4 regions of the Halomonas sp. BN3-1 genome follow, and region 2 is predicted to be linked to each of the others. Evidence: predicted binding sites of a transcription regulator. Region 2 holds the regulator's gene; each other region holds the start of a gene.
What was found. The regulator FNR, encoded in region 2, switches genes on or off when oxygen is low (the NO sensors DNR and NnrR bind a similar motif). The targets are predictions, from matches to a motif close to TTGATNTANATCAA.
Positions count from the first base shown of each region.

Region 1: the regulator FNR is predicted to act here: its motif matches at 1,404-1,417, upstream of petA (ubiquinol-cytochrome c reductase iron-sulfur subunit).
Region 3: the regulator FNR is predicted to act here: its motif matches at 4,101-4,114, upstream of ccoM (cytochrome c oxidase subunit CcoM).
Region 4: the regulator FNR is predicted to act here: its motif matches at 4,273-4,286, upstream of C9F12_RS08905 (peptidase U32 family protein).

Region 1 is NZ_PYVV01000001.1:174,592-182,312, forward strand. Features, by position in the region: gene zapE (cell division protein ZapE) at 1-145, shown strand, start outside; gene rplM (50S ribosomal protein L13) at 367-795, shown strand; gene rpsI (30S ribosomal protein S9) at 809-1,198, shown strand; gene petA (ubiquinol-cytochrome c reductase iron-sulfur subunit) at 1,572-2,171, shown strand; gene C9F12_RS00825 (cytochrome bc complex cytochrome b subunit) at 2,171-3,430, shown strand; gene C9F12_RS00830 (cytochrome c1) at 3,430-4,200, shown strand; gene sspA (stringent starvation protein SspA) at 4,378-5,004, shown strand; gene C9F12_RS00840 (ClpXP protease specificity-enhancing factor) at 5,096-5,602, shown strand; gene C9F12_RS00845 (BON domain-containing protein) at 5,808-6,398, opposite strand; gene C9F12_RS00850 (phosphoheptose isomerase) at 6,400-6,993, opposite strand; gene C9F12_RS00855 (YraN family protein) at 7,037-7,411, opposite strand; gene C9F12_RS00860 (penicillin-binding protein activator) at 7,398-7,721, opposite strand, start outside.
Region 2 is NZ_PYVV01000002.1:100,170-107,890, reverse strand. Features, by position in the region: gene C9F12_RS03845 (heavy metal translocating P-type ATPase) at 1-242, shown strand, start outside; gene ccoS (cbb3-type cytochrome oxidase assembly protein CcoS) at 239-469, shown strand; gene C9F12_RS03835 (sulfite exporter TauE/SafE family protein) at 466-1,152, shown strand; gene fnr (fumarate/nitrate reduction transcriptional regulator Fnr) at 1,307-2,047, shown strand; gene ttcA (tRNA 2-thiocytidine(32) synthetase TtcA) at 2,208-3,167, opposite strand; gene C9F12_RS03820 (hypothetical protein) at 3,400-3,639, opposite strand; gene C9F12_RS03815 (3'-5' exonuclease) at 3,712-4,404, opposite strand; gene C9F12_RS03810 (DUF294 nucleotidyltransferase-like domain-containing protein) at 4,401-6,224, opposite strand; gene C9F12_RS03805 (sodium:solute symporter family protein) at 6,327-7,721, opposite strand, start outside.
Region 3 is NZ_PYVV01000001.1:306,954-314,674, reverse strand. Features, by position in the region: gene C9F12_RS01410 (benzoate/H(+) symporter BenE family transporter) at 1-1,129, shown strand, start outside; gene C9F12_RS01405 (hypothetical protein) at 1,264-1,734, opposite strand; gene C9F12_RS01400 (proline--tRNA ligase) at 2,040-3,761, shown strand; gene ccoM (cytochrome c oxidase subunit CcoM) at 3,925-4,038, opposite strand; gene C9F12_RS01395 (peptidylprolyl isomerase) at 4,234-4,740, opposite strand; gene rfaH (transcription/translation regulatory transformer protein RfaH) at 4,763-5,305, opposite strand; gene C9F12_RS01385 (MFS transporter) at 5,521-6,897, shown strand; gene C9F12_RS01380 (SEC-C domain-containing protein) at 7,112-7,721, opposite strand, start outside.
Region 4 is NZ_PYVV01000005.1:170,285-178,005, reverse strand. Features, by position in the region: gene C9F12_RS08920 (FCD domain-containing protein) at 1-774, opposite strand, end outside; gene C9F12_RS08915 (aminotransferase class III-fold pyridoxal phosphate-dependent enzyme) at 1,053-2,333, shown strand; gene C9F12_RS08910 (CoA-acylating methylmalonate-semialdehyde dehydrogenase) at 2,475-3,971, shown strand; gene C9F12_RS08905 (peptidase U32 family protein) at 4,342-5,337, shown strand; gene C9F12_RS08900 (U32 family peptidase) at 5,349-6,266, shown strand; gene C9F12_RS08895 (SCP2 sterol-binding domain-containing protein) at 6,343-6,903, opposite strand; gene C9F12_RS08890 (hypothetical protein) at 7,139-7,327, shown strand; gene C9F12_RS08885 (hypothetical protein) at 7,324-7,641, shown strand; gene C9F12_RS08880 (ribonucleoside-diphosphate reductase) at 7,679-7,721, opposite strand, start outside.

The DNA of each region.
Region 1 (7,721 bases), on a different contig from region 2:
TGGCGTCAAGCTGTTGATGTCCGCCGAAGCGCCGGCAGAGGCGCTCTATGAGGGTGGCAAGCTGGAGTTCGAGTTCGAGCGCACTCTGTCCAGGCTTCAGGAGATGCAGTCCCGGGAGTACCTGGCGCTGCCCCACAAGCCTTGAGCCGACGGTGATTGCGTGTGTCCGAGGGGGTGACGGCACGCTTTCGCTCATGTAGAATGCGCGCTCGCTCGACCGTTGTGGCGGCATCGTCCGGATTTCCGGGTGCCGCGCAACCAAGAAAAATAGGGATGATCTCTTCGCGGCGTGGTCTCGCTGAACACCTGTCGGGTGTCCACAACACGACGAAAGGGATCCAACACATCGAATTGGTGATTTCATCCATGAAGACGTTCAGTGCTAAGCCGCAGTCCGTCCAGCGCGACTGGTATGTCGTCGATGCCGCGGACAAGACGCTCGGTCGTCTGGCTACCGAAATTGCTCGCCGCCTGCGTGGCAAGCACAAGCCGGAATACACTCCTCACGTTGATACCGGCGACTACATCGTCGTGATCAATGCCGAGAAGGTTAAGGTCACCGGCAACAAGGCCAGCGACAAGATGTACCATCGTCACACCGGTTACCCGGGTGGCCTGCGTTCCATGACCTTCAGCCAGCTGATCGACCACGCTCCCGAGCGTGTCATCGAAGGTGCCGTCAAGGGCATGCTGCCGAAGGGTCCGCTGGGCCGTGCCATGCACGCCAAGCTCAAGGTCTACGCCGGTTCCGAACATCCGCACGCTGCCCAGCAGCCGCAAGAACTGAACATCTGAGGGGATCTTCGCCATGACACAGCAGTATTACGGTACCGGGCGCCGCAAGACCTCAACCGCGCGCGTCTTCCTCAAGCCGGGCACCGGCAAGATCACCGTCAACAGCCGTGACCTGAACGAATACTTCGGTCGCGTGACTGGCCGCATGGTGGTTCGCCAGCCGCTGGAACTGACCGAGACCCTCGGCCAGTTCGACGTCTATGTCACCGTCAAGGGTGGCGGCGGCAGCGCCCAGGCCGGCGCCATTCGTCACGGCATCACCCGTGCCCTGATGCAGTACAACGAGGACTTCCGTCAGCCGCTGCGTGCTGCCGGCTACGTCACTCGTGACGCACGTGAAGTCGAGCGTAAGAAGGTCGGTCTGCGCAAGGCGCGTCGTCGCCCGCAGTTCTCCAAGCGTTAATCACCCACGCTTGCCGATCAACAACGCCCGGGCCATTGGCCCGGGCGTTGTCGTGTCCGGGGTTCGAAAAATTGTGTGCTGTAGTGCTCTGGTGGTGGGGATCATCGGGTCGCCTGGCGGCGCTTGTTTCCCTCGTTAATCTGTCATCGTCTATGCCTTTTGAGCCGCCCTGTCCCTCAAGGCGAACAGGCACAGTGGTATAAAGTTGTTCCACGTCAATTGTCTGGGGCTTGCGCAGGGGGTCTGGGTCAGCCGGCTTCTTGTGCCGGTGGGGGGGATTTCCTAACATACAATCCACTTGTATCCGTGGTCACGGACATTCAAGGGGCCGTGAAAACAACAACGGATAAAGTCTGATGGGAGAAACCAGATCATGGCAGACAACGGCGTGAACAAAGGGCGACGCCGTTTCCTCGTAGGGGCGACCTCCGTAGTTGGAGCAGTCGGCGCCGTCGGGGTAGCGGTACCCTTTGTGGCTTCCTGGCAGCCTAGTGCCAGGGCTCGGGCGGCGGGTGCGCCCGTTCAGGCGGATATTTCGAAGCTCGAACCCGGGCAGCGAATGACCGTCGAGTGGCGGGGCCGTCCTGTATGGGTCATCAATCGCACGCCGGAGATGATCGAACGTACCGAGGCGTTGACCGACGAGGTGCTGGCAGACCCGGATTCCGCCAAGCCGATGCAGCCGGACTATGCCGGCGGTTCGCTGCGCTCCATTCGGCCCGAGATCGGTGTGCTGGTTGGCATCTGTACGCATCTGGGCTGTTCACCGCTGTTCAAGCCGGAGCCCAACGCCGAAGGCGTCGGTGTCGATGACTGGCCCGGTGGCTTCTTCTGCCCGTGCCATGGTTCGCGCTTCGACCTGGCGGGCAGGGTGTTTCGCAATGTGCCCGCTCCGGTGAACCTGGAAGTTCCACCCTACTACTTTGTCAACGAGTCGGTCATCGTGGTCGGCGAAGACGGGGAGGGCGCATAATGGCGAATCCCAACAAGGCCAAGGCCGAACGCGGTTTCATGCGCTGGGTCGATGATCGCTTCCCCGCCACCCAGATGTGGCAGGAGCATCTGTCCGAGTACTACGCGCCCAAGAACTTCAACTTCTGGTACTTCTTCGGCTCCCTGGCGCTGCTGGTGCTGGTCAATCAGATCCTCACCGGTGTCTGGCTGACCATGAGCTTCAACCCCAGCGCCGAGGGTGCCTTCGCCTCCGTCGAGTACATCATGCGTGATGTCGAGTACGGCTGGCTGATCCGCTACATGCACTCCACCGGCGCCTCGGCGTTCTTCCTGGTGGTCTACCTGCACATGTTCCGCGGCCTGCTCTATGGCTCCTACAAGGCGCCGCGCGAGCTGGTGTGGATCTTCGGCATGGCGATCTACCTGGCGCTGATGGCCGAAGCCTTCATGGGCTATCTGCTGCCCTGGGGACAGATGTCCTACTGGGGTGCCCAGGTCATCATCTCGCTGTTCTCCGCCATCCCGAGTATCGGTCCCGACCTGGCCCAGTGGGTGCGCGGTGACTATCTGATCTCCGGGATCACGCTGAACCGCTTCTTTGCCCTGCACGTGGTGGCGCTGCCTATCGTGATACTGGCGCTGGTGGTGTTGCACATCATTGCCTTGCACGAGGTGGGGTCCAACAATCCCGACGGCATCGATATCAAGGCCAAGAAGGACGAGACCGGCAAGCCGCTGGACGGCATTCCCTTCCATCCGTACTACACGGTGAAGGATATCGTCGGAGTGGCGGTGTTCCTGTTCGTGTTCTGCGCGGTGATCTTCTACTTCCCCGAAGGCGGCGGCTACTTCCTCGAGAAGCCCAACTTCGAGCCGGCCAACCCGCTGAAGACGCCGGATCATATCGCCCCGGTGTGGTACTTCACGCCCTTCTACGCGATCCTGCGCGCCATCACCTTCTCGCTGTTTGGGCTGGACGCCAAGTTCCTCGGGGTCATCTTCATGGGGGCGGCCATTGCGGTGCTGTTCGTGCTGCCCTGGCTCGACCGCTCTCCGGTGCGCTCCATGCGCTACAAGGGCTGGATCTCCAAGGTGATGCTGGTGCTGTTCGCGATCAGCTTTGTCATCCTCGGGGTGCTCGGGGTGCTGCCGCCGACCGGCGCCAGGACACTGCTGGCCCAGATCTGCACCGTGATCTACTTCGCCTTCTTCGTGTTGATGCCCATCTATACGCGGCTGGAGAAGACCAAACCCGTTCCTGAAAGGGTGACTGGCTAATGAAAAAGCAACTGTTCGCACTGCTCTTCGCGCTGGTCCCGCTTTGCTCCTTCGCCGCGGGTGGCGAGGGGGTGCACCTGCGCAGCATGTCGCCGGATCTGGAGAACCAGGCCTCGCTGCAGAACGGGATGAAGCTCTACGTCAACTACTGCATGGGCTGTCATTCCCTGGAGTACCAGCGTTTCTCCCGCGCGGCCGAGGATCTGGGGATGCCCCAGGATCTGGTCGAGGACAATCTGATCTTCTCGCCGGAACTGGGGTACAACGACCAGATGCACAAGGCGATGAGCGCCGAGGATGCCGAGGTATGGTTCGGCAAGGCGCCGCCGGATCTGACCCTGGAAGCCAGGCTGCGCGGCACCGACTGGATCTACAGCTATCTGCTGAGCTTCTATCGTGACAGCGAGCGTGCCACCGGGGTCAACAATGTGGTGTTCCCGGCGGTGGGCATGCCCAACGTGCTCGAGCCGCTGCAGGGGGTGCAGGAGAAGGTCTGTGCAGCCTCCGACCATGCGGTCGGTGACGCCGAACTCGATCCGCTGACCGGCAAGTACCAGTCCTGCGAGACCCTGCAGGTGACGTCGCCGGGCAGCATGGAGCCCAAGGAGTTCGAGCAGGCGGTGTATGATCTGACCAACTTCCTGGCCTACGTGGGCGAGCCGTCCAAGCTGCATGCCCAGGCGTTGGGACCGAAGGTGCTGATCTTCATCCTGCTGTTTGGCATCATCGCCTACTTCCTCAAGCGCGAGTACTGGCGAGACATTCACTGACCGATTGGTCCACCATGGCGGGCGCGGGGTCGATGACCACGCGCCCGTTGCCTTTTCTGGTATCATCGTTGCGCCCGGGCGGACCCGCTGCGGGAGCAAAGATGTGCCCCTGATGCCCCCCCGAGAAGGGGGTTGTCGTGTTATCATCCCGGCTTGAACTGATGCGAGGATTGTTTCATGGGTGTAGTGGCCAAGCGGTCGTCGATGATCTTCTACTCCGGTGGCGAGGACCATTTCAGCCATCGTGTACGGATCGTGCTGGCTGAGAAGGGCGTGGCCGTGGATATTGTCGAGGTGACCGACGACAAGCATCCCGAGGAGTTGGCGGACCTGAACCCTTACAACAGCGTCCCCACGCTGTTGGATCGTGACCTGGTGCTCTACGAGTCCAAGGTCATGATGGAGTATCTGGACGAGCGTTTCCCGCACCCGCCGTTGCTGCCGGTCTATCCTGTCGCGCGTGCCCAGAGCCGACTGTGGATGCATCGTATCGAGCGCGAGTGGTGCCCGATGGTCGATCGCATCCTGTCCGGCAGCAAGAAGGAAGCCGACAAGGCGCGCAAGGAGCTGCGTGAAAGCCTGATCGGTATCTCGCCGATCTTCGAGGACATGCCCTTCTTCATGAGCGAGGAGTTCACCCTGGTGGACTGCTGCCTTGCGCCGATCCTGTGGCGTCTTCCTGCGCTCAATATCGAGCTGCCCGAGAAGCAGGTACGGCCGCTGATGGGCTACATGGAGCGCGTGTTCGCCCGTGATGGCTTCCGTGCTGCGCTGTCCGAGGCCGAGCGCGAAATTCGTCCCTGATGTTTTGCTTGAACGGAATGCCTGAGCCGTGTGTGTCCGGTCGCCACCGGAGTCGCCCGAGTTCCCATTCGCCAACCAAGAGGGCCATATCATGAAGTCGAGCCGTCCCTACCTGGCCAGGGCGCTGTACGAGTGGCTGCTGGATAATGAATTGACGCCGTATATCGTCGTCGATGCGGAGTACGAGAACGTCGAGGTTCCCAGGCAGTTCGTGCAGAACGGCCAGATCGTGCTGAACCTTGGCCCTACCGCCGTGCGTGATCTGGACATGGGCAACGACGTGATTCGTTTCTCGGCGCGCTTCAGTGGCAAGTCGGAGTTGCTGTTTGTACCGCTGCCTGCACTGATTGCCCTGTACGCCCGCGAGAACGGCGTCGGCATGGTCTTTGGTCACGAGCCTGAGCTTCCCGTCGAAGAGGCCAACGACGTCGATGCGCCGGCCCTGGAGAGCGTCAAGGATTCGTCAGAGGAGGAGTCTCCTGCCGCTTCCGATGAGGACGCAGGCGGTGAGTCCGATGGCGGCGATGGCGTGGATGAAGGTGTCGAGAGGTCCAAGCCGCCTCGCAAGGGGCGTCCATCCCTCAGGGTGATCAAGTAAGGCCATCGGGCGCATCGCGCTCTAAAGGTGGTCGGCGGCGAGCTGTCGTCGGCTTGATCTGCTGGAAAAGCGTGACCTCTTCACAAGCGGGACCTCTTCACAAGCGTGATCTCATAAAAAGCGGCGAGCCCTCAGGCTCGCCGCTTTTTTGTGCATCTTTTGCGCTTGAGGGGCGTGCCTTCTTGCGAGGGCACGCCTGTCGCCATCAGTCGATGTAGTCGAATACCTTGACGATACGCTCCATGCCGCCGGCGTTGGATACCACATTGACCGCACGGTCGGCCTCGGCGTGGGTCACCAGGCCCATCAGGTAGACGGTAGCGTTCTCGGTGACCACGGTGATGCGGCCGGAGTCGACCTGATCGCTGGTGGCGAGGGCGGTACGTGCCTTGGTGTCCAGCCAGGCGTCGTTGAGGCGCTGACTGGTGGGCAGGTTGGCCGCCACGCTGAGTTCATTGTGGACCCGGCGAACGTTGCGCACCTGGCTGACGATCTCTTCGGCGCGCTGCTTGAGCTCTTCGCTGGGGACCTGGCCGGTCAGCAGTACCACGCCGTTGTAGCTGTCGACGTTGATCCTGGCGTCCTTCAGGCGTGCATCGACGCGTCCCAGGTTGTGGGCGGCCTTGGTCTCGATGCTCTCGTCCTCGACGGTCGCGCCCAGGGTGCGCTCGCCGTAATCCTCGTCGATGGTGCCGGGGTTGGTCACCGAGGTTACGGTGGTGCAGCCGGCCAGCAGGGCGGACAGCAGCAGGGCGGTCATCAGGGGGCGTGTCGAACGGGAATCGCGTTGCGTCATGTTATTCACTCGCACCAAAGAGTTGTTCGTCGATAAGGTCACACAGGCAGTGGATCACCAGCAGGTGAACCTCCTGAATACGGGCCGTGGAGGTGGCCGGCACCCGGATCTCGCAATCGTCCTGTCCCAGCAGGGAGGCCATGTTGCCGCCGTCCCGTCCAGTCAGGGCCACCACCGTCATGTCACGGTCATGAGCGGCCTGGATGGCCTGGATGACATTGGCCGAGTTGCCGCTGGTGGAAATCGCCAGCAGCACGTCGCCAGGCTGGCCCAGGGCGCGCACCTGCTTGGAGAACACCTCGTTGTAGCTGTAATCGTTGGCGATGGAGGTCAACGTCGAGGTGTCGGTGGTCAAGGCCAGGGCCGGCAGACTGGGGCGCTCGCGCTCGAAGCGATTAAGCAGTTCGGAGGAGAAGTGCTGGCTGTCGCCGGCGCTGCCGCCGTTGCCACAGGCGAGAATCTTGCCGTCGGTGACCAGGCTCTGGACCATCATCTGGCTCGCGACCTCGATGAACGGTGGAAGCACTTCGCTGGCGTAGGTCTTGGTGTCGATACTGTCGTTGAACTGTCCGAGAATTCGGCTCTGGAAATCCATGCTGCCTTCCTGGTCCATGGGGGCTCGCCGGGAGCCCGCTGTGTCAGTTTGCTTCGAATGCACCGGCGATCCACTGGATGTCGAGGCTCGGTGACGAGCCGGTAACGGCCAGGACATCGAAGCGGCAAGGACATGATAGCCCGTTGCGGTGGAGATAAAAACGCGCCGCCTGGATCAGGCGGCGTTGTTTGGTGATGGTGATGGTTTCTGCAGGATGGCCGTGGCGGATGCTGCGGCGGTGGCGCACTTCGACGAACACCAAGGTCTCGCCGTCGCGCATCACCAGATCGATCTCGCCTCCCTTGGCGCGCTGGTTGCGCGAGATCGCTATCAGTCCACGCTGGCACAGCCAGGCCTCGGCGTGACGCTCGATGGCCTGGCCGCGGGCGACGGCGTCTATGGCGTCAGGGCGCCGCATCACCGAGGCCGTCACTGAACACGGGTGCCGGCACGCCGCTGCTGAACTGCGCCCATGGCAGTTCGCGGTAGATGCGGCCATCGCCGGCGGCGCTCAGGGTGCCGGTAGCGCCCTGCATGCGTGAACCCGGCAGGGCCTGGATCTGCGGCATGCGGCGTGCCAGTTCGTAGGCGTCGACGCCCATCGCCATCAGGCGGAAGATGGCTGGCTTGTTCTCGGCCTTGAGCTCTTGATAGGTGTCGTAGAATGGGAGGGCCTCGGCACCGCCCACGGCGGCGTCCGGAATGTTCCAGGGAATATCGGGGAACTG
Region 2 (7,721 bases):
TCGAAGCCATCGAGGTGGCCCGCCAGACCCGTCGCATCATTCGCCAGAATCTGTCCTGGTCGGTGCTCTACAATGTCGTGGCGCTGCCCGCAGCGGCGCTGGGCTTCGTGCCCCCTTGGCTTGCCGCCATCGGCATGTCACTCAGCTCGTTGCTGGTCATCGCTAATGCCCTGCGTCTGCGACGTGGACGCACCAGGCGGACCGCGACGCCTTCACCCGTCACCGCAAGCCCCGGCCCATGAGCATCCTTTACCTGTTGATACCCTTGTCGTTGATCCTGCTGGGCCTGGCGGTCTGGGCCTTCTTCTGGGCGGTGCGCAACGACCAGTTCGAGGACCTCGAAGGCCCCGCCTATCGCATCCTGTTCGAGGATGAGGACGACACTCGCGGTGCCGATGACGGCGCTTCCTCTTCCGAAACGCCTGCGCAGACATCCGATCGTGGTCCATCGTCCAGAGGGCCTGAGTGAACCCTACCGGCCTGGAACTGCCTCCCATGATGGCGGCCTTCGTGTTTGGCCTGCTCGGCGGTGCACACTGTATTGGCATGTGCGGCGGTATCATGAGCGCCCTGACCTTTGCCATCCCACCCAGCATGCGTCAACCTTGGCGGGTGAGCACACTTGTGCTCGGCTACAATGTAGGTCGTATCACCAGCTACTGTGTGGCGGGCGCTCTGGTTGCCGCCCTGGGTTCGGTGATCGGCCTTTCGCCGACCCTGCGTGGCCTGATGCAGATCGTCGCCAGCCTGATGTTGATCCTGATGGCGCTTTACATTGCCGATCTATGGAAAGGCCTGCGTCACGTCGAGGCACTGGGACGTCACCTCTGGAGGTACCTGGAACCCGCAGGCAGACGCCTGTTGCCGGTGGTGCGTCTGCCCCAGGCGGTGGCGCTGGGCGCCATCTGGGGCTGGCTGCCCTGTGGCCTGGTGTACTCGATGCTGGCCTGGAGCCTGGCACGGGCCGAGCCCCTCGAGGGCGCACTGCTGATGGCGAGCTTCGGTCTTGGTACGCTTCCGGCGCTGGTGGTGACGGGCCTCGCCGCCAGACAAATGCAGGCCCTGCTGGCGCATCGGGCAACACGCCTTGTCGCCGCTGGCATGATCATCGCCTTTGCCGTCTGGCAACTTTGGACTGGGCTGCACCAATGACGCATCCTACCTCTAAGTTATTAATCCTAAAGAGGTAGACGCCACTTTTAGCTGATCTGAGGGTGTAGAATAGTGCCATCAACGTGCTGTACGGGCGACGTCTGTTCTCCCCATGGCCCAGTCAATATCGATCCCAGATCCACAGGAGCTGCGAATGAGTCCTACGGCCCAAGATCGGCGGCGTCCCATGCTGCATGAGACTCGCTGTGAGTCCTGCAGCCTGAGTTCCTTGTGCCTTCCGCTGTCGCTGGAGACCGCCGACCTCGAGCGCTTCGATTCCATCATCCGTCGTCACCCGCCGATCAAGAAAGGCACACGATTGGTCGAGCAGGGAGATCGCTTCACCAGCGTCTTCGCGGTCCGATCGGGGAGTCTCAAGCAGATCACCACCGAAGGCAGCGGCGAAGCTCAGTTGACCAACTTCTTCCTGCCCAGTGAACTGGTTGGTCTGGATGGCATCGACGACGGCCGCTATCCCGGCAGCGTGGTGGCGCTGGAGACCACCACGGTGTGCGAGATTCCCTTCGACCGCCTCGATGCGCTGACCCAGACCCTACCGGAGCTGCGTGCCCAGCTGTTTCGCACCCTGAGCAAGGAGCTGCGAGAGGACCGCCGGATGATGCAGCTGCTGTCACGCAAGACCGCCGATCAGCGCCTGGCCTGCTTCTTCCTCGGCCTGTCGGACCGCTTCCGCCGCCGCGGCTATTCACCGTTCAGCTTCCGCCTGTCCATGTCCCGCGCCGACATCGGCAATCACCTGGGGCTGGCGGTGGAAACGGTCAGCCGTATCCTCGGGCGTTTCCAGCAGCAGGATCTGGTGGCGGTATCGGGACGTGAGGTCAATATCCTCGACCTGACCGCGCTGTCGACCCTGGCCGACACCGAAGTTACCTGAGCGGGCCTGGCGGCAGTGTGCCGGGCTTGGCCAGCAGCGCCCGGTACCCAGGATCTGGAAAGCAAAGCGTAATAGATGGCGTGTGACAAGAAAGAGGCCGCATCCGGAGATGCGGCCTCTTTTGCTGTCATGGCGTCATGCACATTCGCTGTTGGCGAGATCAGCCGGCATCCACCACGTCGATGCGCCGGGCCTGGCGTTCGGCCTGTACGGCCTCCAGCCCCTCGAAGTCGAACAGTTGCCGATCCGCCAGCTGCGACGGCGCCACATTGGTCACCGCCTTGAACATGCTCTCGAGGCGCCCGGGATGCTTGACCTCCCACTCGGCCAGCATCTCCTTGACCACCTGGCGCTGCAGGTTGGGCTGGGAACCACACAGGTTACACGGGATGATCGGGAACTCCATCGCCTCGCTGTAGGCCTGGATATCGGCCTCGCGGCAGTACGCCAGCGGGCGGATGACGATGTTCTTGCCGTCGTCGGAGAGCAGCTTGGGCGGCATCGCCTTGAGGCTGCCACCGAAGAACATGTTCAGAAACAGCGTCTCGAGAATGTCCTCGCGGTGGTGGCCCAGGGCGATCTTGGTCGCCCCGATCTCCTCGGCGAAGCCATAGAGAGAGCCGCGCCGCAGGCGTGAGCAGAGCGCGCAGGTGGTCTTGCCCTCCGGCGTCTTCTCCTTCACCACCGAATAGGTGTCGCGCTCGAGGATGTGGTAGTCCACGCCGATACTGTCCAGATAGTTCGGCAGCACATGCTCCGGAAAGCCCGGCTGCTTCTGATCCAGATTCACCGCCACCAGCGAGAAGTTGACCGGCGCGTTGCGCTGAAGGCTGCGCAGGATCTCGAGCATGGTGTAGCTGTCCTTGCCACCAGACAGACACACCATGATCTTGTCGCCTTCCTGGATCATGCCGTATTCGATGATGGCGTTACCGGCCTGGCGGCGCAGGCGCTTCTGCAGCTTGTTGAACTCACGCCGTGCCTTGGCCTGAACTTGGGCTTCCGTCTGATCGCCATCCGCAGCAGGGTCGGCCGGGCTGACACCGGCATCGATCGAGAGATGGTCATCCTCGGGGGTACGGGGATCGAACAGGGTGGCGGAGGCGGACTGTGGCGACATGGGAGCGGGACATCACGGCTGAAAATGAAAGAGGCGCCAGTCTACCATCCGGACGCTTTAGTGGCGAAGAGGTCAGCGACCGCTTACCCCGGCGAGGACAATACGGGAGAGGCTTTTCGTCGGCAGCACATCGGAAACCGCCAAGGACGACACCGCCGTAGTGGCGCCCTTGCGCGTCGTGGCCTGGTCTGGTCTGGCAAGTCGAAGAACGCAAGTGCCTGTCAGCCAGGCCCTAGACGACGTTCAGCGCCAGCAGATAGCGCACCACCACGCCCAGCAACAGCAGCAGGATGCCGGCACGTTGCCAGCCAAACTCGCGCACGGTCAGGGTCAGTCGCTTCTCCCAGAACTTGACCATGCCCCACAGGTCCCGGGTACGGCGATAGTACTGGAGGTAGGCCACCAGCACCGAGACCAGGCCCAGCGCCAGCAGCGTGGGCTCGAGAAGGGTCAACATGGCGTGCAGACTCATGACAGGATCTCCTTGCAGGTGAATGGTTGCCGGTGCGGGCGGCACCGGGTCAGCGCGGATGACGGCAACGGGTCAGCGCGATGACGCCGTGAGTGCCCCGCTCTCCAGGCGCAGATGCATCAGCGCCGTGGTGACGGCGTCGCCCAGGGCCGTATGGCGTCCCATGATCGGGACTCCCAGTCGCTCTGCCAATTGTTCAAAGGTCGGCTGCACCTCGATTTCCGGGTGACTTCGGCGCAGCCGCTTGCGGTACTGCTGGGCCACGTCGATGGTGGCGTTGGGCAGCGAGAAGCCAAACTCCGCCTTCAGGTAGCGATCCAGCATGGCCAGGTCGAAGTCGATACACCAGCCGACCAATGGGCGATTGCCGATAAATTCCAGCAGCGTCGTCAAGGCCTCGCGCACCTCGAGGCCGCCTTCCAGGTCGACCCCTCGCAGGCGATGGATGCAGATGGAGTCTCCACTCAGGCTGGCAGGACGCGCGAGCCGCAGGTCCAGCGACTCGCTGGTCAAGACGCGATCGTCACGAATGCGTACCGCAGCGATGGACACCAGCTCCGCATGACGGGTATCCAGACCGGTGGTTTCGCAGTCCAGGGACACCAGCTCATCGCCGGTATAGGGATTGAACAGCCAGGCGAAATCGCCATCGGCCTGCCGACGCCTGTCGGCCACACGCCTGATCGCTCTCAGCATCGGGTACTCTCCCAAGCGAAACCATTGACGCCAAGGCAGCTTGCCCTGGGGGGCTGCCTCGACACTCATGCATACTCCAGGTGATAGCGGTGGGACAGGCTGGCCTTGAACTCCTTGACCAGGTGCAGCGCCTCGCGCAGCAAGTCCCGCTCCAGCGAATTGAGCGACTGCACCACCACCCTGTCCGGGGCGTCCGTGGCCCGGGCATCGTCGCGCCGGTAGGCCAGCTGCGCCCGAAGCCGCAGCTCACAGAACAGCGACAACGCCTCGCCGAGATCCTCCGCCACCACTCGCTCGATGCGACCGAGTGACGCCAGCGCCGCCAGCCGGTCGTGGGTCGAGGTCTCGCGCAGCCCGCACTCCAGCGCCATGGTGCGAACACCATGGACGATCGGAAAAATGCCGCCCTTCTTGATGTCGACGCCGTGCTCGGGCTTCTTCAGCGTTCCAAACAGGGTCAAGGGCGTCGAGAACCGCAACACCCCCCTCGCCAGATGGGTCAGCAACAGTTCATTGCCCCGTGTTTCTTCGATCAGCACGTCGTGGAGTCGGTCCACCAGGGCAAAGTCACCGGCCACCCCCGAGGCGTCGGCAAGCACTGCCAGACGCATCAGGCTTTCTCCGTCGGGTTCGCTGACCCAGCGACGAATGCGCGCGCGCCACTGCGCAAGGGTGCCGACCCACTGGGGGTTGGAGACCATGATGTTGCCCGGGCAGCGCGGATAGCCCAGATCGTCGAGCACGCTGGTGAACCGCGCGGTATCTGCGCTGAGCTCGTCCCACTGCTGGTCATCGGCCAGGATCAGCGCATTGTCCTGGTCGGTCTTCAGGATCTGCTCGCCGCGCCCTTCGCTGCCGAGCACCAGCAGACAGGCGCGCTCGCGCTGAGGGGCCGGCATCGAGAAGTGCCAGGCCTTGCTGATGATGCGCCCATTGAGCGCCGACAGCATGCCCATGGCGAAGCGCATGCGTACCCCCTGGGCCATCAGCGCCTCGACCAGCTCCGGCGCACGCTGACTTGCTTCGCTGAGCGAGGCCAGGGTCGTCGCCTGCTCGACCTGCAGGCTGACCACGTAGCTGCGGCTGGAAAAGAAGCTGAGCACATCGGTCAGCTCCACGACACCGATCAGCCGCTGGCCCTGAAGCACCACCACCCTGGCCACCTTGTGGCGGGTCATCTCGATCAGTGCCTCGAACAGGTACTGGCTTTCGTCCACCGTCACCAGCGACAGATGAGCGATGCCACCGACCTCGGCATTACCGTCGCACCCCTCCAGCACCAGGGCCTCGAGCAGGTCGGTCTTGGTCAGCATGCCAGGACCATCGGGCGTCTCGACCAGCAGGCTGTCGGCGCCCTTGTCCTTGAGGGTCAGCACGGCGTCGCGAATGCATGTCGTCGAGCCGACCTTGAGCGGTTCACGCATGCACTCGTTCACCCGGGCGAGCATGAATCCGGCCAGGGTGACCCCGCCCTCGGCGCGACGTTCGGCCAGCAAGCGCGTCTTGCTGATCAGGCGCTGGTGAAAGTAGTCCGAGAAGGCGGCGTTGTTCTCGCACAGCGACAGAAACAAGGTGTGCGGCATCAGATAACACAGGCTTTCTTCTTCGGCGACGAAGCGGTAACGGCTCTGGCCGTTGATCACGCTGATGGCACCGAACAGATCGCCCCCGGTGTAGTGGCCGATGCGCCCCCCGGCGGGGCCCTCGGCCGGGTCCAGTTCGGCGACTTCGCCCTTGTGGATCACAAAGACGAACTCGCCGGACTGCCCTGCATCGAGGATCACGTCATCCCGCCCGTAGTAGGCGATATCCAGCCCGCCCAGGACCCGCTCGCGCTCGGCCTCGTCGAGCAATGAAAACGGTGGATGAGTGAAGTCGATGTCGATCATGTCTGCTCCATGACCGACCCCGGCGAGGCCGGGGTCGGGGAGTGTTGTCGTCTGGCAGGGGGCGACGGATGGTGGGCCGACGCCCCTGCCTGATGGCCCGCTCTAGTGAGCGTGGGCCTCACCCGCGCCTCTCGGCACACGCACGTTCTCCACCAGTTCCTGGATGTGCTCCGGCGGTGCCGCGGTTGCCCGCGAGACCACGAAGGCCACAACGAAGTGGAGGATCATGCCGAGGGTACCGATACCCTCCGGCGAGATGCCGAACCACCAGATCGAAGGATCGGTGTTGATGAACTTGGTGTAGACGATGTAGATGAAGGTGAAGCTCAGACCCAGCACCATGCCGACGATGGCCCCTTCGCGGTTCATGCGCTTGTCGAAGATGCCAAGCAGGATCGCCGGGAAGAAGGACGAGGCAGCAAGACCGAAGGCAAAGGCCACCACCTGGGCCACGAAGCCCGGCGGGTTGATGCCGAAGTAGCCGGCTACCACCACCGCCACCGCAGCAGCACTACGCGCCGCCAGCAGCTCCCCCTTCTCGCTGAGGTTGGGATTGATCTGCTTCTTGATCAGGTCATGGGACACAGCCGCCGAGATCACCAGCAACAGACCGGCTGCGGTGGACAGCGCCGCGGCCACGCCACCGGCGGCCATCAAGGCGATCACCCAGGCCGGCAGGCCGCCGATCTCGGGGTTGGCCAGCACGATGATGTCGCGGTCGATATAGACCTCGTTGGGGCTGTCGGTAGGCGTATTGGTCACCACCCGCTGCCCGTGCTCGCCAGGAGTTTCCTCTTCCAGCGGGCCGCTTTCGAAAGTCGGCTTGCCCTCGAACGGTGCGCCCGGCCCCATCTGCACACGACCGTCGTCGTTCTTGTCGAGCCAGCCGATCAGGCCCACGCCTTCCCAGCTCTTGAACCAGGCCGGTGCCTCTTCGTAGCTGGTCTCGTGTACCGTCTCGATGATGTTGGTGCGGGCGAACACGCCGACCGCCGGAGCGGTGGTGTAGAGCAGTGCGATGAACACCAGCGCCCAGCCGGCGCTGACCCGGGCGTCACGCACCCGAGGCACGGTGAAGAAGCGCACGATGACGTGGGGCAGACCCGCGGTACCGCACATCAGGGCGGCGGTGATGAAGAACACGTTGATCATCGGCTGGCTGCCGTCGGTGTAGGGCGTGATGCCCAGATCCGTCAGCAGACCGTCGAGACGATCGAGAATGTACTGGCCGCTGTCGTTGCCGGCGGCATCGACGAAGGTGGCACCGAGCCCGGTCTGCGGCAGCACGTGGCCGGTCATCATGATCGACAGGAACACCGCCGGCACGATGAAGGCGGTGATCAGCACGCAGTACTGGGCCACCTGGGTGTAGGTGATGCCCTTCATGCCACCGAGCACCGCGTAGAAGAACACGATGACCATGCCGATGACCACGCCCAGATTGACCTCGACCTCGAGGAAACGGGCGAAGACGATACCGACGCCGCGCATCTGACC
Region 3 (7,721 bases), on a different contig from region 2:
GCTGGCCGCCGGGTTCGCCGCGGTCTTGATCGGCTACGCCAGTTCCGCCGCGATCATCTTCCAGGCGGCCCAGGCCGCCGCTATCGATCAGGCCCAGATCGGCTCCTGGATGTGGGCCCTGGGCATCGGCATGGGTGTGACATCGCTGGGGCTGTCCTGGCGCTATCGCATGCCGCTGCTGACCGCCTGGTCGACGCCCGGGGCGGCGTTGCTGGTGACCCAGTTGCCCGGCGTGCCCTTCGACCAGGCCGTCGGTGCCTTCCTGCTGTCATCGCTGCTGATGCTCGCCGTCGCCGCCAGCGGCCTGGTCGAGCGCATCATGGCGGTGGTGCCGGCGTCGATCGCCTCGGCCATGCTGGCCGGCATCCTGTTGCCCTTCGTGCTGGAAGTCTTCACCACCGTGCAGACAGACCCCTGCCTGCCGCTGGCTCTGCTGGGTGTATGGATGCTGTGCCGCCGCCTGGCGCCACGCCTGGCCATCGTCACGGTCCTGGCCGCGGGGGTGGCGCTGTGCCTGGGCCGCGGCGACTTGAGTCTGGCGGGTGTTGCCGTGAGTCTGACCCGTCCTGCCTGGGTGACCCCGGCCTTCGATCCTGTGGTGTGCCTGGGTATCGGCATACCGCTGTTCGCGGTCACCCTGACCACCCAGAACCTGCCGGGGTTCGCCATGGTCAGAAGCGCGGGCTTTACGCCGCCGGTGGCGGCAAGCCTGGGGGCCACCGGCCTGGCGTCGCTGCTGATGGCACCCTTCGGTGGCCACGGCGTCAACATGGCGGCGATCAGCGCGGCCCCCTGCCTTGGCGAAGAGGCCCACCGCGAGCCTGGGCGACGCTACACCGCCGGCATTGCGGCGGGAATGGGCTATCTGCTGCTGGGCGCCCTGGGGGCGACGGTGGCGTCGTTGTTCGACGCCCTGCCCAGCGCCATGATCGCGGTGGTGGCGGGACTTGCGCTGATGGCCACCCTGGGCGGTGCGCTACGTACCGCCTTCAGCGACGGCGACAACCTGGACGCGGTGCTGGTCACCTTCGCCATCACCGCATCGCCATTGACCCTGGCGGGCATCGGCTCGGCCTTCTGGGGCCTGGTGGCGGGGCTGATCGTGCTGAGACTGCAGCGCAGGCGCTGAGTCGGGGGCGGTAGAGATTGCGGGAAGGATGCTGCGGGGGCGGCCGCTCAGGCGGCGATGGAAGAACCACAAGACAAGGGAAGAACCACAGGAGCAACCGCCGGGTGCTGTGGGCGCACCCGGCGTGATCGATCTCAGCCGTCCAGCGACACGCTGTCGGGCGAGGCACTGGCTGGCACGGCACGGCCAGCGTGGGTCGCCTCGTCACTGGCCATGCGCACCATGGCCAGGGCCTCATCCAGGCTCTCGACCTGCTCGACACGCACCAGCTCGTCGCTCAGCTTGACCTCGGTACCGACACGTTCGCTGACCAGCCGCTCGAGGCTCGCCAGATCACGCCCCTCGCCCATGGGCAGAGAATCGACGCTGGCGGAGCCCGTGCCCGGCAGGTAGATGGTGCCGTTGGAGAAGTCCACCGCGTAGGCGATCACCCCGGGCACGATAAAGAACAGCAGGCCGACGCCGTTGGCCACCGCCACCACCGGGTCGATGCGACCACTGATCTGCCCCTTGCGTTCGGGATGAAAGACGGTACCGCAGCCGACGAGCGAGGTCAGGGTGGTGGCAAGCACCAGGCCGGTAAGCAGACGGGGCGGACGCAGCATGAACAACTTCCTCTTGCAGTAATCTGGCATAAATGACGGAAAGCGGTGCCGACAACGACTCGACCGCTGCCCAGCATGATAAAACTCATGCGCATCCTACCACGTTCGCCACCCTTCGCTCCTTGTCGCCACCAACGGTGGCGGTTGCTTTTGCCGGCATGACGCCTTCCCCGTACAATGCACGTCACTTTCATGGCCGGATGCGAGTCGCCGAGGATGCCCCTCGACGGCCATCGACGGGACAGCCTGCTGTCCTGCTCGCCTCCAGCGCTTACCAGACTCGATGTGAAGGAACCTGCGGACCCATGCGCGCCACCGAACTTCTGATCAGTACCCTGAAGGAAACTCCTGCCGACGCCGAGGTCATCAGCCACCAGCTGATGCTGCGCGCGGGCATGATTCGCCGCCTCACCTCCGGCCTGTACACCTGGCTGCCGCTGGGCCTTCGCACCCTGCGCAAGGTGGAGCGTATCGTGCGCGAAGAGATGGACCGTGCCGGCGCCCAGGAGCTGCTGATGCCGGCGGTGCAGCCGGCCGAGCTGTGGCAGGAGTCGGGCCGCTGGGAGCAGTACGGTCCGGAACTGCTGCGCCTGAAGGATCGACACCAGCGTGACTACTGCGTCGGCCCGACCCACGAAGAGGTGATCACCGACCTGGTACGCAAGGAGATCGCCAGCTACAAGCAGCTGCCGGCCAACTTCTACCAGATCCAGACCAAGTTCCGTGACGAGATCCGTCCGCGCTTCGGGGTCATGCGCTCGCGTGAGTTCATCATGAAGGACGCCTACTCCTTCCACCTGGACGAGGCCTCGCTCAAGGACACCTACCAGAAGATGTACGACGCCTACGTGCGCATCTTCACTCGCCTGGGTCTCGACTTCCGTCCGGTGATCGCCGACAACGGCTCCATCGGCGGTACCGGCTCCCACGAATTCCACGTACTGGCCGACTCCGGCGAGGACGATATCGTCTTCTCCACCGAGTCCGACTACGCCGCCAACATGGAAAAGGCCGAGGCCCTGCCTGCGCCCCTGGACAGCGATGCCCGCCGCGCCGAGCCCACCGAGGAGCTGAGGCTGGTCGACACCCCCAATGCCAAGACCATCGCCACCCTGGTCGAGCAGCACGGCCTGCCCATCGAGAAGACCATCAAGACCCTGATGGTGCACGGCCACGAGGGCGGCCTGGTGGCGCTGCTGGTGCGCGGTGATCATGAGCTCAACGAGGTCAAGGCCGAGCACCTCGAGGAGGTGGCGACGCCGCTGACCATGGCCAGCGAAGAAGAGATCCGCGCCGCCGTGGGCGCCGGCCCCGGCTCCCTGGGCCCGGTGGGGCTTGAGATGCCGATCGTCATCGATCGCAGCGTGGCGCTGATGAGCGACTTCGGCGCCGGTGCCAACGTCGACGGCAAGCACTACTTCGGCATCAACTGGGAGCGCGACGTGGCCCTGCCCAAGGTCGCCGACCTGCGTAACGTGGTCGAGGGTGACCCATCACCCGACGGCAAGGGCGTGCTGTCGATCAAGCGCGGCATCGAGGTAGGCCACGTGTTCCAGCTCGGTCGCAAGTACAGCGAGGCGATGAATGCCACCGTGCTGGGCGACGAAGGCAAGGCGGTTCACCCCTGGATGGGCTGCTACGGCATCGGCATCACCCGCGTGGTGGCCTCTGCCATCGAACAGAACCACGACCAGGGCGGGATCATCTGGCCCGACGCCATCGCCCCCTTCCATATCGCCATCGTGCCGATGAACGCCCACAAGTCCCAGCGCGTGCGCGAGACCAGCGAGCGCCTGCACGACGAACTCAGCGCCGCCGGCTTCGACGTGCTGCTGGATGATCGTGATCTGCGTCCCGGCGTGCGCTTCGCCGATCAGGAACTGATGGGCCTGCCCCATCGACTGGTGGTGGGCGATCGCAGCCTCGACAAGGGTGAGCTCGAGTACAAGGGTCGCCGTGACAGCGAGGCCACCATGGTGCCCGCCGACGAGATCGTCGAGTTCCTCAAGCAGCGCATCGCCCTTTAAGGCCCCGCGTGGCGCGCCGCGGCTTGTCGCGGCGCGCCTGGCAGGCGGATGGAATTCAGGCGAGTTCAGGTGCGCTCAGGTGCAATAAAGCAAAAAAAAACCGACCCCGAAGGGTCGGTTGAAAAAGGGGGATGACTCCCCCTCCCCTGACGCTGGTTGACGACTATCGCTTGCGACGGTGAGCGTCGCGGATGATAAAAGCGATCCAGCCGGCCATGAAGGCCACAGAGAGAGCGACGGCACCCAGCCCGAAAATGACGGCGTTGTCGACGTACATGGCACTGTCCTCCTGTCTCTGTGTCGATGAATTCATGGTACCCGGTCGGCCCTTGAATTGTGCTGACCTGCGTCAAGGGTGACCGCGAGACATCGGCCCGCCATGACGACGAAAAAGCCGCCTTCAAGAGGCGGCTTTTTCGTCGTCTGTGGCACCCTTTCAGCGAGAGCGCCTCCAGCTACCGCTGCCGGGACCCTAGAGGACCTTGCGGTCCTCCACCTCGGAGGCCTCGGTGCCGGGCGGCAGCGGGTGCCCCTTGGCCAGTTCGGCGCGGGTGGCCTGGCGAATTTCGAGCACCTCGAGGCGATACGACAGGGTCTCCCCGGCCAGGGGATGGTTGGTGTCCACCACCACGCTGTCCCCCTTGACCTCTACCACGCTGACGATCTGTGGGCCGGCATCGCCGGGGGTCTGGAAGCACATGCCGGGGCGCAGATCGGTACCGGGAAAGGCCTGGCGTCCCACCTCGCGCACCAGCGACTCGTCGCGCATGCCATAGGCCTCGGCCGGGGACAGGGTGACACTGAGGCGACTGCCGACCTCGGCGTCGACCAGGGCCCGCTCGAGGCCTTCCATCAGGTTGCCGTGGCCGTGCAGATACTCCAGCGGCTCATCGCGCTTCCAGGAATCGTCCAGGACGTCGCCCTGCTGGTTGCTCAGGACATAGTGCAGACGCACCACACACTGGGGAGAAACTCTCATCTCGGGCTCCTTGGGGTCGACATCAGTCCTGGCGCTTGAGCGCGGCGACGGGCATTTCCAGGCGCTGCTGGCGATGCAGCATGTTGAGCAGCACGATCGCCCGCTCTTCGCCCTTGTGGCTCTCGAACACCGCCTTGAGGTCCTTGAAGGGGCCGTCGGTGATCTCCACCGACTCTCCGGCCCGGAAGTAAAGCTGGCCAGGATCGTCGTCCTTGGCTTCGCCGTGCTGGCGCAGCAGGTCGATCAGCTCATCGCTGACCGGCACCGGCATCGACAGCCCGAAGGTCACGATCTTCAACACTCCGCGGGTCGAGCGAATCGGGCGCCAGTTGCTCTCGACCTGGTCGAGCCGCAGAAACAGATAGTAGGGGAACAGCGGCTCCTCGACCCAGGTCAGCTTGTTGCGGCGCTTCTTCTGCACCTCCAGCACTGGATGAAAGAGCTCGTATCCCTGGTTGGCCAGATGCTCGGCGGCCCGGAACGACTCTCCGCCCTTGCACTGGACCACGTACCAGCGCGGGGTGGCATCGCCCCCCAGGCCCGCCTCGATATTGCTGTGACTCATGTGACTCCTTCCAGACTCAACCACCACCAGCCACCAAGCCGGCAGTATCGCCTGTCATTGACGCGGTTCCCGGTGCGTTGCCGACGACCCTTGATGATCACCGCTGGTATCGCCCCTGCGGCTTTGCAACAATTCGTCGAGCCGCACCGAGATGTTGCGCGCATTTTACCATTCGGAAGGCGGCCTGTGGCCGACCAACTGCAAGGAGGCTATCCATGCCCACCTCGTCCGGCCAGCATCCCTGGGTCGACGCCCTGCGCGTCTACCTGCGATTACCCGTGCTGGCCATGCTGTTTCTGGGCTTTTCTGCGGGCCTTCCCTTTCTGCTGGTGTTCTCCACCCTGACCACCTGGCTGCGTACCAGCGGGGTCGAGGTCGCCGCCATCGGTTTCTTCTCGTGGATTGGACTGCTGTACTCGATAAAGTTCTTCTGGGCACCGGTGGTGGACGCCTTCCGCCTGCCGCTGCTGACCCGCCTGCTGGGCCAGCGGCGCAGCTGGATGCTTGCCGGCCAGGCGCTGATCATGGGCGGCCTGCTGGGCCTTTCGTCACTCGACCCGGCCTCCCAGCTCGGCGCGGTGGCGCTGTTTGCGCTGATGGTGGCCTTCGGCTCGGCTACCCAGGACATCGCCATCGACGCCTTTCGTATCGAGTCGGCCGAGGACGAGGTCCAGGCAGCGATGGCGTCCACCTACATCATCGGCTATCGCGGCGGCCTGATCATGGCCGGTGCAGGGGCGCTGTATCTGGCGTCGGCCTTCTCCTGGCAGGTGTCCTACCAGTGCATGGCGGCACTGACGGCGGTGGGCATGATCACCGTACTGCTGCGTCCCGAGCCGCCGCGCCAACCGCTGGCCAGTCGCCTGGCCAAGGAGCCCCGGGTGCGTGCCTTCCTGCGCGCCAGCCGCGGCCGGCCCGCATGGGTCCGGCGCACCGGCGCCTGGTTGATCGGCTCCGTGGTCTGCCCCTTTCTCGACTTCTTCGGGCGCTTCGGACTGGGTGCACTGGGACTTTTGCTGTTTATCGGCATCTATCGCATCAGCGACCTGGCGATGGCCTCGATGGCCTATCCGCTGTACGTCGACCTGGGCTTCAGCCTCGACACCATCGCCACCGTGACCAAGGTGTTCGGCGTCATCATGAGTCTCCTCGGCGGGCTAGTCGGCGGGGTGCTGGTGGTGCGCTACGGCATCGGACGCATCCTGGTGCTCGGCGCTACGGCCACCGTGCTGACCAACCTGATGTTCGCCTGGCTGGCGCTCAGTGGCGCCCAGCACTCGCTGCTGGTGCTCACTATCGTCGGCGACAATCTCAGCAATGGCCTAGCAAGCGCGGTGTTCATCGCCTTCCTGTCGAGCCTGACCTCGCGGGCCTACACCGCCACCCAGTACGCCCTGTTCTCGTCGCTGATGACGCTGCCCGGAAAGTTCCTGTCAGGCTTTGGCGGGCTGGTGGTGGAGGGCATGGGCTACCCGAGCTTCTTTGTGCTGGCCTCGGCGCTGGGCGTACCGGCCATCCTGATGGCGCTGTGGGTCTGGCGACACCATGTGCGCGAGCCAGGGGATCACGCCGTCAGCCTCGACAAGCCATGACGCCATCGATGCAGTGTGCATAACCAAAAGAGGGCCGACGTTGTCGGCCCTCTTTTTCCATGGTGCTTCAGCGTTCGGCCTCGTACCTGGGGGTCTGAGTAGACCTTCGGCGCTACGCGCCCCCAGGCTCAGCCGGAGCCGTCATCCAGCGCAGGCAGCGATCCCCCCATTGCTGAACCCGCCTTGTAGTACGCCCCTTGAGCGGGGCTTGCGATCAACCGCGCCGTCCGCTGCGCTCTTCCAGCCAGGCCAGCGCGCCCGGTGTGCTGCGCCACTGATCGCGCATCAGGGTACGGTACTGCCAGGCCTCGGCGCGGGTGCCGGGCTCGGCCAGTTGGCCATTGCCGGGGATGGCGCCACGCTTGGGGTTGTCGCTGCAGAGAAGCGCCACCGCGTGGGCGTTGTGGCGCTGGGCGCTCTCCAATGCCAGGGCCGCGTCGTCGAGCTGGCCCAGTCGGTACAGCGCCAGCACCTGCCCCATGTACATGCCCAGCAGCGGCGTCTCGTCATCGGCAGGACCGACCTCCAGAGCCTGGCGGCTGATCTCCAGCGCCTCGTCGTCGCGGCCTTCACGCAGCAACTGGTCGAGCACCAGCTCGCGCAGCCCCAGACTGTCCTGCTCGTCCAGCGACAGCAGCAGCTCGGCCAGTTCCCGCGAGTGCTGGCGGGAGCCACGTTCCATACCCACCACCAGCGCAAGCCCCGCCCGCAGCAGCTGGGCGTTGTCTTCCTGGTCCCACTGGAAGGCGCCGTCGCCACTCTGACGAATCTGCAAAAGCCAGCGTTCGAGACGCTCGGCCAGGGGCTCGAACAGACTCGGCGCC
Region 4 (7,721 bases), on a different contig from region 2:
GCCCGCCTCGCCGAGGGCGTCAGGTGAGACCAGGAACTGCTTGGCCATCTCGCCCTCCAGTGCCGACATATGGTGCTCGGCGTCACACATGTGCTCGTACATCAGGCGGCGCACCGCCTCGCGGTCGCTGGCCTCGAAGGCCTCCAGCAGGGCGATGTGATAGCGGATGTTCGATTCGTCGAAGGCGTGGCGCTCTGGCTTGTAGGCCTTCTTGATGACGACCAGGTCGCGCAGCAGGTCGTTGAGGAAGGTGCTCATGAAGCGCAGCAGCGGATTGGGGCAGTACTCGGCCAGGATGTTGTGAAACTCGAGTTCCAGCATGCGGTGCTGGCGCTGGCTGAGTTCGTCCTCATGGGGCCGCTGGCACTGATCGATGTTGTCCCGCAGCCGGGTCAGCCCCGCCGCATCGAGCCGGTCCATGGCCGAGACCGCCACCTCGACCTCCACCATCCGCCGCAGCTGATAGACCTGGCTACCGTCCACGTGCTGGAAGTGCAGAAAATTGCGCAGCGCGCGGCAGGCCGGATCGACGGTCACCTCGCGGATGATGGCGCCGCCACCGGGGCCGGTCTTGAGCGCGACCAGGCCTTCCACCTCGAGCACCCGCAGCGCCTCGCGAATGGTGCCCTTGGCGCATTCATAGCGCTCCATCAGGGCCTTCTCGTTGGGCAGGCGGTCACCCGGCGACAGGTTCTCCATCACGATCTTCTGCTTGATGTCCTCGCAGATCAGGTCCGCGAGCTTCTGTCGGCGCTGGGGAAAGGAAGTCGGCACGGATCGCCTCGGTCATTTATTCGAATAAATATAAGGATTAGACCCGTTGCGTGAATTGGTCAAGAAAAGAAATCACCGTCACTAAACGTTTATCTTTACTCACGTGAACGACAACAAAGAGTGATTTTACAAACCTGAAGCCCTGTCCATGCTGAGTCCATGCCCGCCCTGCGGCCCCTGACTGGAGACTCGCCATGCTGACCTTCGACACCCTCGATACCCGTCCCGACGCCCACGCCGAGCGCGCTGCGGGGGCCGGGCTCAACCATCACTACTGGATGCCGTTCACCGCCCACCAGGACTTCCACCAGCATCCGCGGATGATTCAGGGCGCCGAGGGCCGCTACTTCATCGACGACCGCGGCCGCCGGGTATTCGATTCGCTGTCGGGTCTGTGGACCAGCGGCGCCGGCCACAACCGTGAAGAGATCCGCGAGGCGGTGGCCCGCCAGCTCGGCAGCCTCGACTTCGCGCCGAGCTTTCAGGTGTCCCATCCGCTGGCCTTCAAGCTGGCCGAGAAGGTCGCAAGCCTGACCCCGGCGGGGCTCGACCATGTGTTCTTTACCGACTCAGGTTCGGAGTCCGCCGATACCGCGCTGAAGATGGCCAAGGCCTACTGGCGGCTCAAGGGCCGTCCGGAAAAGACCCGCATGATCGGCCGCGCCAAGGGCTACCACGGGGTCAACATCGGCGGCACCAGCCTTGGCGGCATCGGCGGCAACCGCAAGCACTTCGGCCAGTTGCTGGACTCGAGCCACCTGCCCCACACCCTGCAGCCGAACCAGGCCTTCACCCGGGGCCAGGCCGAGACCGGGGCCGAGCTTGCCGATGCGCTGCTCGAACAGATCGCGCTGCACGACGCCTCCAACATCGCCGCGGTGATCGTCGAGCCGATGTCCGGCTCCGCCGGGGTCATCGTGCCGCCCAAAGGCTACCTTGAGCGGCTGCGCGAGATCTGCTCGGCCCACGACATCCTGTTGATCTTCGATGAGGTGATCACCGCCTTCGGCCGCAGCGGCGCGCGCACCGGCGCCGAGGCCTTCGGCGTCACCCCGGACCTGATGACGGTGGCCAAGCAGATCACCAACGGCTGCGTGCCGATGGGGGCGGTGATCGCCTCTGGCGAGATCCATGACACCTTCATGCACGCCGGTGGCCCGGGGCACGCCATCGAATTCCCCCACGGCTACACCTACAGCGGCCATCCGGTGGCCTGCGCCGCCGCCCTGGCCGCGCTGGACCTGCTCGAGCGCGAGGACTTCCCGGCCCAGGTCAGGGCCATCGCCCCAGCCTTCGAGGATCGCCTGCACGCCTTGAAAGGCCGCCCCCATGTGGTCGATATCCGCAACTTCGGCCTGGCCGGGGCGATCCAGCTGGCCCCGCGCGACGGCGACCCGGCCATCCGCCCACGCGACGCCCACCTGGCGCTGTGGGAGGCCGGCTTCTATGTGCGCTTCGGCGGCGATACCCTGCAGTTCGGCCCTCCCTTCGCCACCACCGAAGCTGAACTTGAGCGACTGTTCGACGCCGTCGCCGAGACCCTCGACCGGCTCGACTGAGGCCGCTCGCCGGTGCCGACGCCCGGCTTATCCACCTGAAACCGACAGCCTGTGGACAACCTTTGCACCCGCTATTCACAGCATTATCCACAGCGCGGACGGGCCATGCCCGTCCGCCCTTTCGACATTTGAGGACCCTCGATGGACAACGTCAATCACTGGATCAATGGTCAGGATCTCGAGGCCAGCCGCCATCTGCCGGTCACCAACCCGGCCACCGGCGAGACCATTCGCCAGGTCGCCGACGGCAATGCCGACACCGTCAAGGCCGCCATCGACGCCGCCCAGGCGGCCTTCCCGGCCTGGCGCGACACCCCGCCGGCCAAACGCGCCCAGGTGATGTACCGCTTCAAGGCGCTGCTGGAGCGTGACGCCGATCGCCTGGTGCAGCTGATCAGCGAGGAGCACGGCAAGACTCTCGAGGACGCCATGGGCGAGCTCAAGCGCGGCATCGAGAACGTCGAGTACGCCTGTGGCGTGCCGGAGCTGCTCAAGGGCGAGTACTCCCACAATGTGGGGCCGTCCATCGACGCCTTCTCCAACTTCCAGCCGCTGGGCGTGGTGGCCGGCATCACCCCGTTCAACTTCCCGGCGATGGTGCCGCTGTGGATGTACCCGATGGCCATCGCCTGCGGCAACGCCTTCGTGCTCAAGCCCTCCGAGAAGGACCCGTCCGCCGCCCTGGCGGTCGCCCGCCTGCTCGAGGAAGCCGGCCTGCCCCAGGGCATCATGAACGTGGTCCAGGGCGGCCGCGAGACCGTCGAGGCGCTGCTCGATGCCCCCGAGGTCAAGGCCGTGTCCTTCGTCGGCTCGACCCCCATCGCCGAGACCATCTACCGACGTGGCGCCGAGAGCGGCAAGCGGGTGCAGGCCCTCGGTGGCGCCAAGAACCACGCCGTGGTGCTGGCCGACGCCGATATCGACAACGCCGCCAACACCCTGATGGGGGCCGCCTACGGCAGCGCCGGCGAGCGCTGCATGGCGATCTCGGTGGCGGTGTGCGTCGGCGATGACACCGCCGACCGCCTGATCGAGGCCATGGACCCCAAGATCGCCGCGTTGAAGATCGGCCCCGGCACCGACAAGGGCCTGGACATGGGCGCCCTGGTCACCGCCCAGCATCGCGACAAGGTGCTCGGCTATATCGAGAAGGGCGTGCAGGAAGGGGCCACCCTGGTGGCCGACGGCCGCGACCTGGTGGTCCCGGGCCACGAGAACGGCTTCTTCGTCGGCGGCTGCCTGTTCGACCGGGTCACCCCGGAGATGACCATCTACCGCGAGGAGATCTTCGGTCCGGTGCTGTGCGTGGTGCGTGTCGACAGCCTCGATGAGGCCATCGCCCTGACCAACGCCCACGAGTACGGCAACGGCACCTGCCTGTTCACCCGCGACGGCGAGGCGGCGCGTCGCTTCACCGACGCCATCGAGGTCGGCATGGTGGGAATCAACGTGCCGCTGCCAGTGCCGGTGGCCAGCCACAGCTTCGGCGGCTGGAAGCGTTCGCTGTTCGGCGACCTGCACGCCTACGGCCCTGACGCGGTGCGCTTCTACACCCGCCGCAAGGCGGTGTCACAGCGCTGGCCCTCGCCCTTCGAGACCACCCAGGCGGAGTTCCACTTTCCCTCCGGCGGTCAATAGGCACAGGCAAGAAGACCACGGGCCCTGCGGGGCCCGTTTTCGTTTACGACAGCGAGCGAGCCGCTGATCCACCACTGACAGGCGACTTTTACACCGCAGTCCACAGCCCCTGCACCGCCTGCCCACCACTTTTCACAAGGTGCCACACAGGGTTATCCACAGAACGACTCACAAGCTCATCGCCACCTTTATCTGCACGCCTGACCCGCAAGTCGGATTCCCACCATCGCCAGGTTGTCCACACCCGGCCCCGGTGCGGCGCGTCATCCCTTCGCTCCATCCCCCACTTCATTGGCGGACACTGATACGCATCAAGCCGGCGGTGTCCGGGCGGGGCTAGCATGGCGCCTCTCTTCGCTCGGAGATCGACATGGAACTGGTCTGTCCCGCGGGTAGCCTGCCCGCTTTGAAGCGCGCCGTGGACGAGGGCGCCAACGCGGTCTACTTCGGCTTTCAGAATGCCACCAACGCCCGCCAGTTCGCCGGGCTGAACTTCACCGACAAGCGCGCCCGCGAGGGTATCGACTACGCCCACGCCCGGGGCTGCCGGGTGTTCTGCGCGATCAATACCTACCCGCAGCAGTCGAGCCTGGCTCAGTGGCGCGCGGCGGTGGACCAGGCGGCTTCGCTTCAGGTCGACGCCCTGATCCTGGCCGACCCGGGCCTCCTGGCCTACGCCGCCGAACGCCACCCGGACATCCCCCGCCACCTGTCGGTGCAAGGCTCCGCCACCAGCCACGAGGCGCTGGCCTTCTACCACCGCGAGTTCGGCATCCGCCGTGCGGTGCTGCCCAGGGTGCTGTCGATCCACCAGGTGCGCGACCTGGCCCGCCACAGCCCGGTGGAGCTCGAGGTGTTCGCCTTCGGCAGCCTGTGCATCATGGCCGAGGGCCGCTGCTATCTGTCGTCCTACCTGACCGGCGAGTCGCCCAACACCCACGGCGTGTGCTCGCCGGCGGCCCACGTGCGCTGGGAGGAGACCGCCAGCGGACGCGAATCGCGCCTGAACGGCGTGTTGATCGATCGCTACCGCGCCGACGAACAGGCCGGCTACCCGACCCTGTGCAAGGGACGCTTCAACGTCGAGGGCGATATCGGCCACGCCATCGAGGCGCCGACCAGCCTCAACACCCTGGATCTGCTGCCCCAGCTGGCGTCACTGGGCATCAAGGCGATCAAGATCGAGGGTCGCCAGCGCAGTCCGGCCTATGTGGCCAGCGTCACCCGAGTGTGGCGCCAGGCACTGGACCATCTGGACCGGGCCGGCGACGACTATCGCCCCCAGGCCGACTGGAGCGCCGCCCTGGCGCCGCTGGCCGAAGGCTCCACCCACACCCTCGGCGCCTACGAGCGCGACTGGAAATGACAGGAGGCGAGATGACCGCTGCTTCACTGGAATTGAGCCTTGGCCCGGTATCCTTCTACTGGACCCGCGAGCGCTACTTCGCCTTCTATGAACAGGCCTGCCACTGGCCGTTGACCAGCGTCACCCTGGGCGAGACCGTGTGCTCGCGGCGGCGCGACATGAAGCTCGCCGACTGGCTGGAGATCGGCCACCAGCTGGCCGCCGCCGGCAAGCAGGTGATCCTCGGTTCGCAGACCCTGATCGAGTCCAACGCCGACCTGCGCGACCTGACCAGGCTGTGCGACAACGGCGACTTCCTGGTCGAGGCCAACGACATGAGCGCGGTGCACCGGCTGTCCGAGGCGGGCCTGCCCTTCGTCGGCGGCCCGGCGCTCAACCTCTACAATGTGCCGACCCTGGAGATCCTCAAGCGCGCCGGCATGTTCCGCTTCGTCGCCCCGGTGGAGTTGCCCGGCGCCGACCTGGCCCGGCTGCTGTCTGACGCCCGCGAGGCGGGGCTGGCGCTGGACTGCGAGGTACTGGCCTACGGCCACCTGCCGCTGGCCTGGTCGTCACGCTGCTTTACCGCGCGCCACCACCAGCACCCCAAGGATCGCTGCCAGTTCGTCTGCCAGGACTATCCGGAAGGGCTGACGCTGACCACCCAGGACGACAGCCGTCGACTGTTCACCCTGAACGGTATCCAGACCCTGTCCGGGGCCTGTCAGGACCTGCGCCACGAGCTTGCCGAGATGGCCACAATGGGCGTCACCACGGCCCGGCTGAGTCCGCGTTCAGAGGGGATGGATAAAGTGGTGGCGGACTTCGACCTGGCCCGCCAGGGACGCTACCCGGCACCCTCGCCGCTGGCGCTGGTCGACGCCGAGCTGTGCAACGGCTACTGGCACGGCCAGGCAGGGATGGATCTGGCACCGGTGCTGGAAGACTAGGAGCCCCCGCCACCTCACTCAGGAGGCCGGTTCGCCGGCCTCCTGCGCTAGATGGTTCAACTTGTCAGCAAGGAGGCTAGGCCTCGCGAGGCAGCCAGCGCTGCAGCTGGCCCAGCGCCTCGAGCAGGTAGGGATGCAGCAGTTCCATTTCCTGGCCATCCAGCAGGTTCTTCACCGTCAGCCCCAGTTCGGTATCGCCTTCCAGGCACAGTCGGCGCTGGAAGAACAGGCTGTCCGGGTCTTCCTCGCGGCTGGCCAGGCAGGCGAACTCGCGCCAGCCCCCCGCCACCTTCACCTCCCAGGGCGCGTCGGTGACCTGCAGGCGCCCGTGGGTAAGCGTCAGGGTGACCGCCAGCGCCAGATCGTCAATGAACAGACACACCCGGCGCCCTTCGAGCACGTCGAACTCGCCGTCGGCCAGTGGCTCGGCCAGGGTGCGGTTGAGCCAGGGCTCGAGACTCGTGCGCAACAGCGGCAGGGGCAGCGGGCCGAGACGGCGCATCAGTGACAGATGCAGACGATGGGGCACCCGGGTCAAGGCGCCAGACGTCAAAGACGACGACAGCGAAGGAAGGGTGGGCAAGGCAGGAAGGGCAAGAGAAGGCAACGACAGCGAGCCGAGCGGCGACAGCGACATGACGGGTTCCTGGTCAAGCGGCACGACGCCGCCGGGTCATGCTAGCGATCCCGTCGCCCTCGGTTCATGACGCCCATCAAACCCTCTGGTAAAGCGCTCGTTGAACGCTCTGACACAGCCGGTCGCCGGGGTCGAAACGGGAACTCTGCTACACTGCGGACATCATGGGGTTCGGCCCCTTGGCTTCACCCAGGTTCCGCAGAGCATCGAGTTCACAAGCGGAAAAGGAGCAACGATGTCCATCGAAACCAGCTTCGAAGGCTACCTCAAGGCCAAAGAGGGTGGCCACCTGCGTAGCATGAAGATATCGCATCGCGGCGCCATCTCCGTGGACAGCGCCGAGCTGGTGCGGTCGCGCAAGGTCAAGAGCAACGTCAGAGCCCTTCGCCGCAGCCTCGATCGCAGGGACAGCAAGCCGGAATGAGCGGCATCAAGCTGCTGCCACCTTTCGTCCTGCTGGTGGCCGGCTTTCTGCTATGCCATTCGATCCCTTCCTGGCGACGCTACGTCATTCGTGCCAACGGACAACAGCTGACCTTGCGCAGCGCCATCGCCGGCTTTGGGGCCGCCCTCCCGGTCTTCGCTGTGCTTCACCTCCTGCACGCTTTCTCTGCCCCCTCCGCTTCTCCTTACGCCAACCCAGACACCCGGAGCGAGCCCTCTCCAGACACAACGATGGGCCCCGAAGGGCCCATCGTTGTGACGCTGGCTTATTCGCGCGCCAGCCGTGCTTTCTAGCCACGCATTCTAGTCGTGCTTTCCAACCAAACGTCGACTAGCCACACTTCGACCAGCCGCAGCCGGCGTAGCAGGTGGGG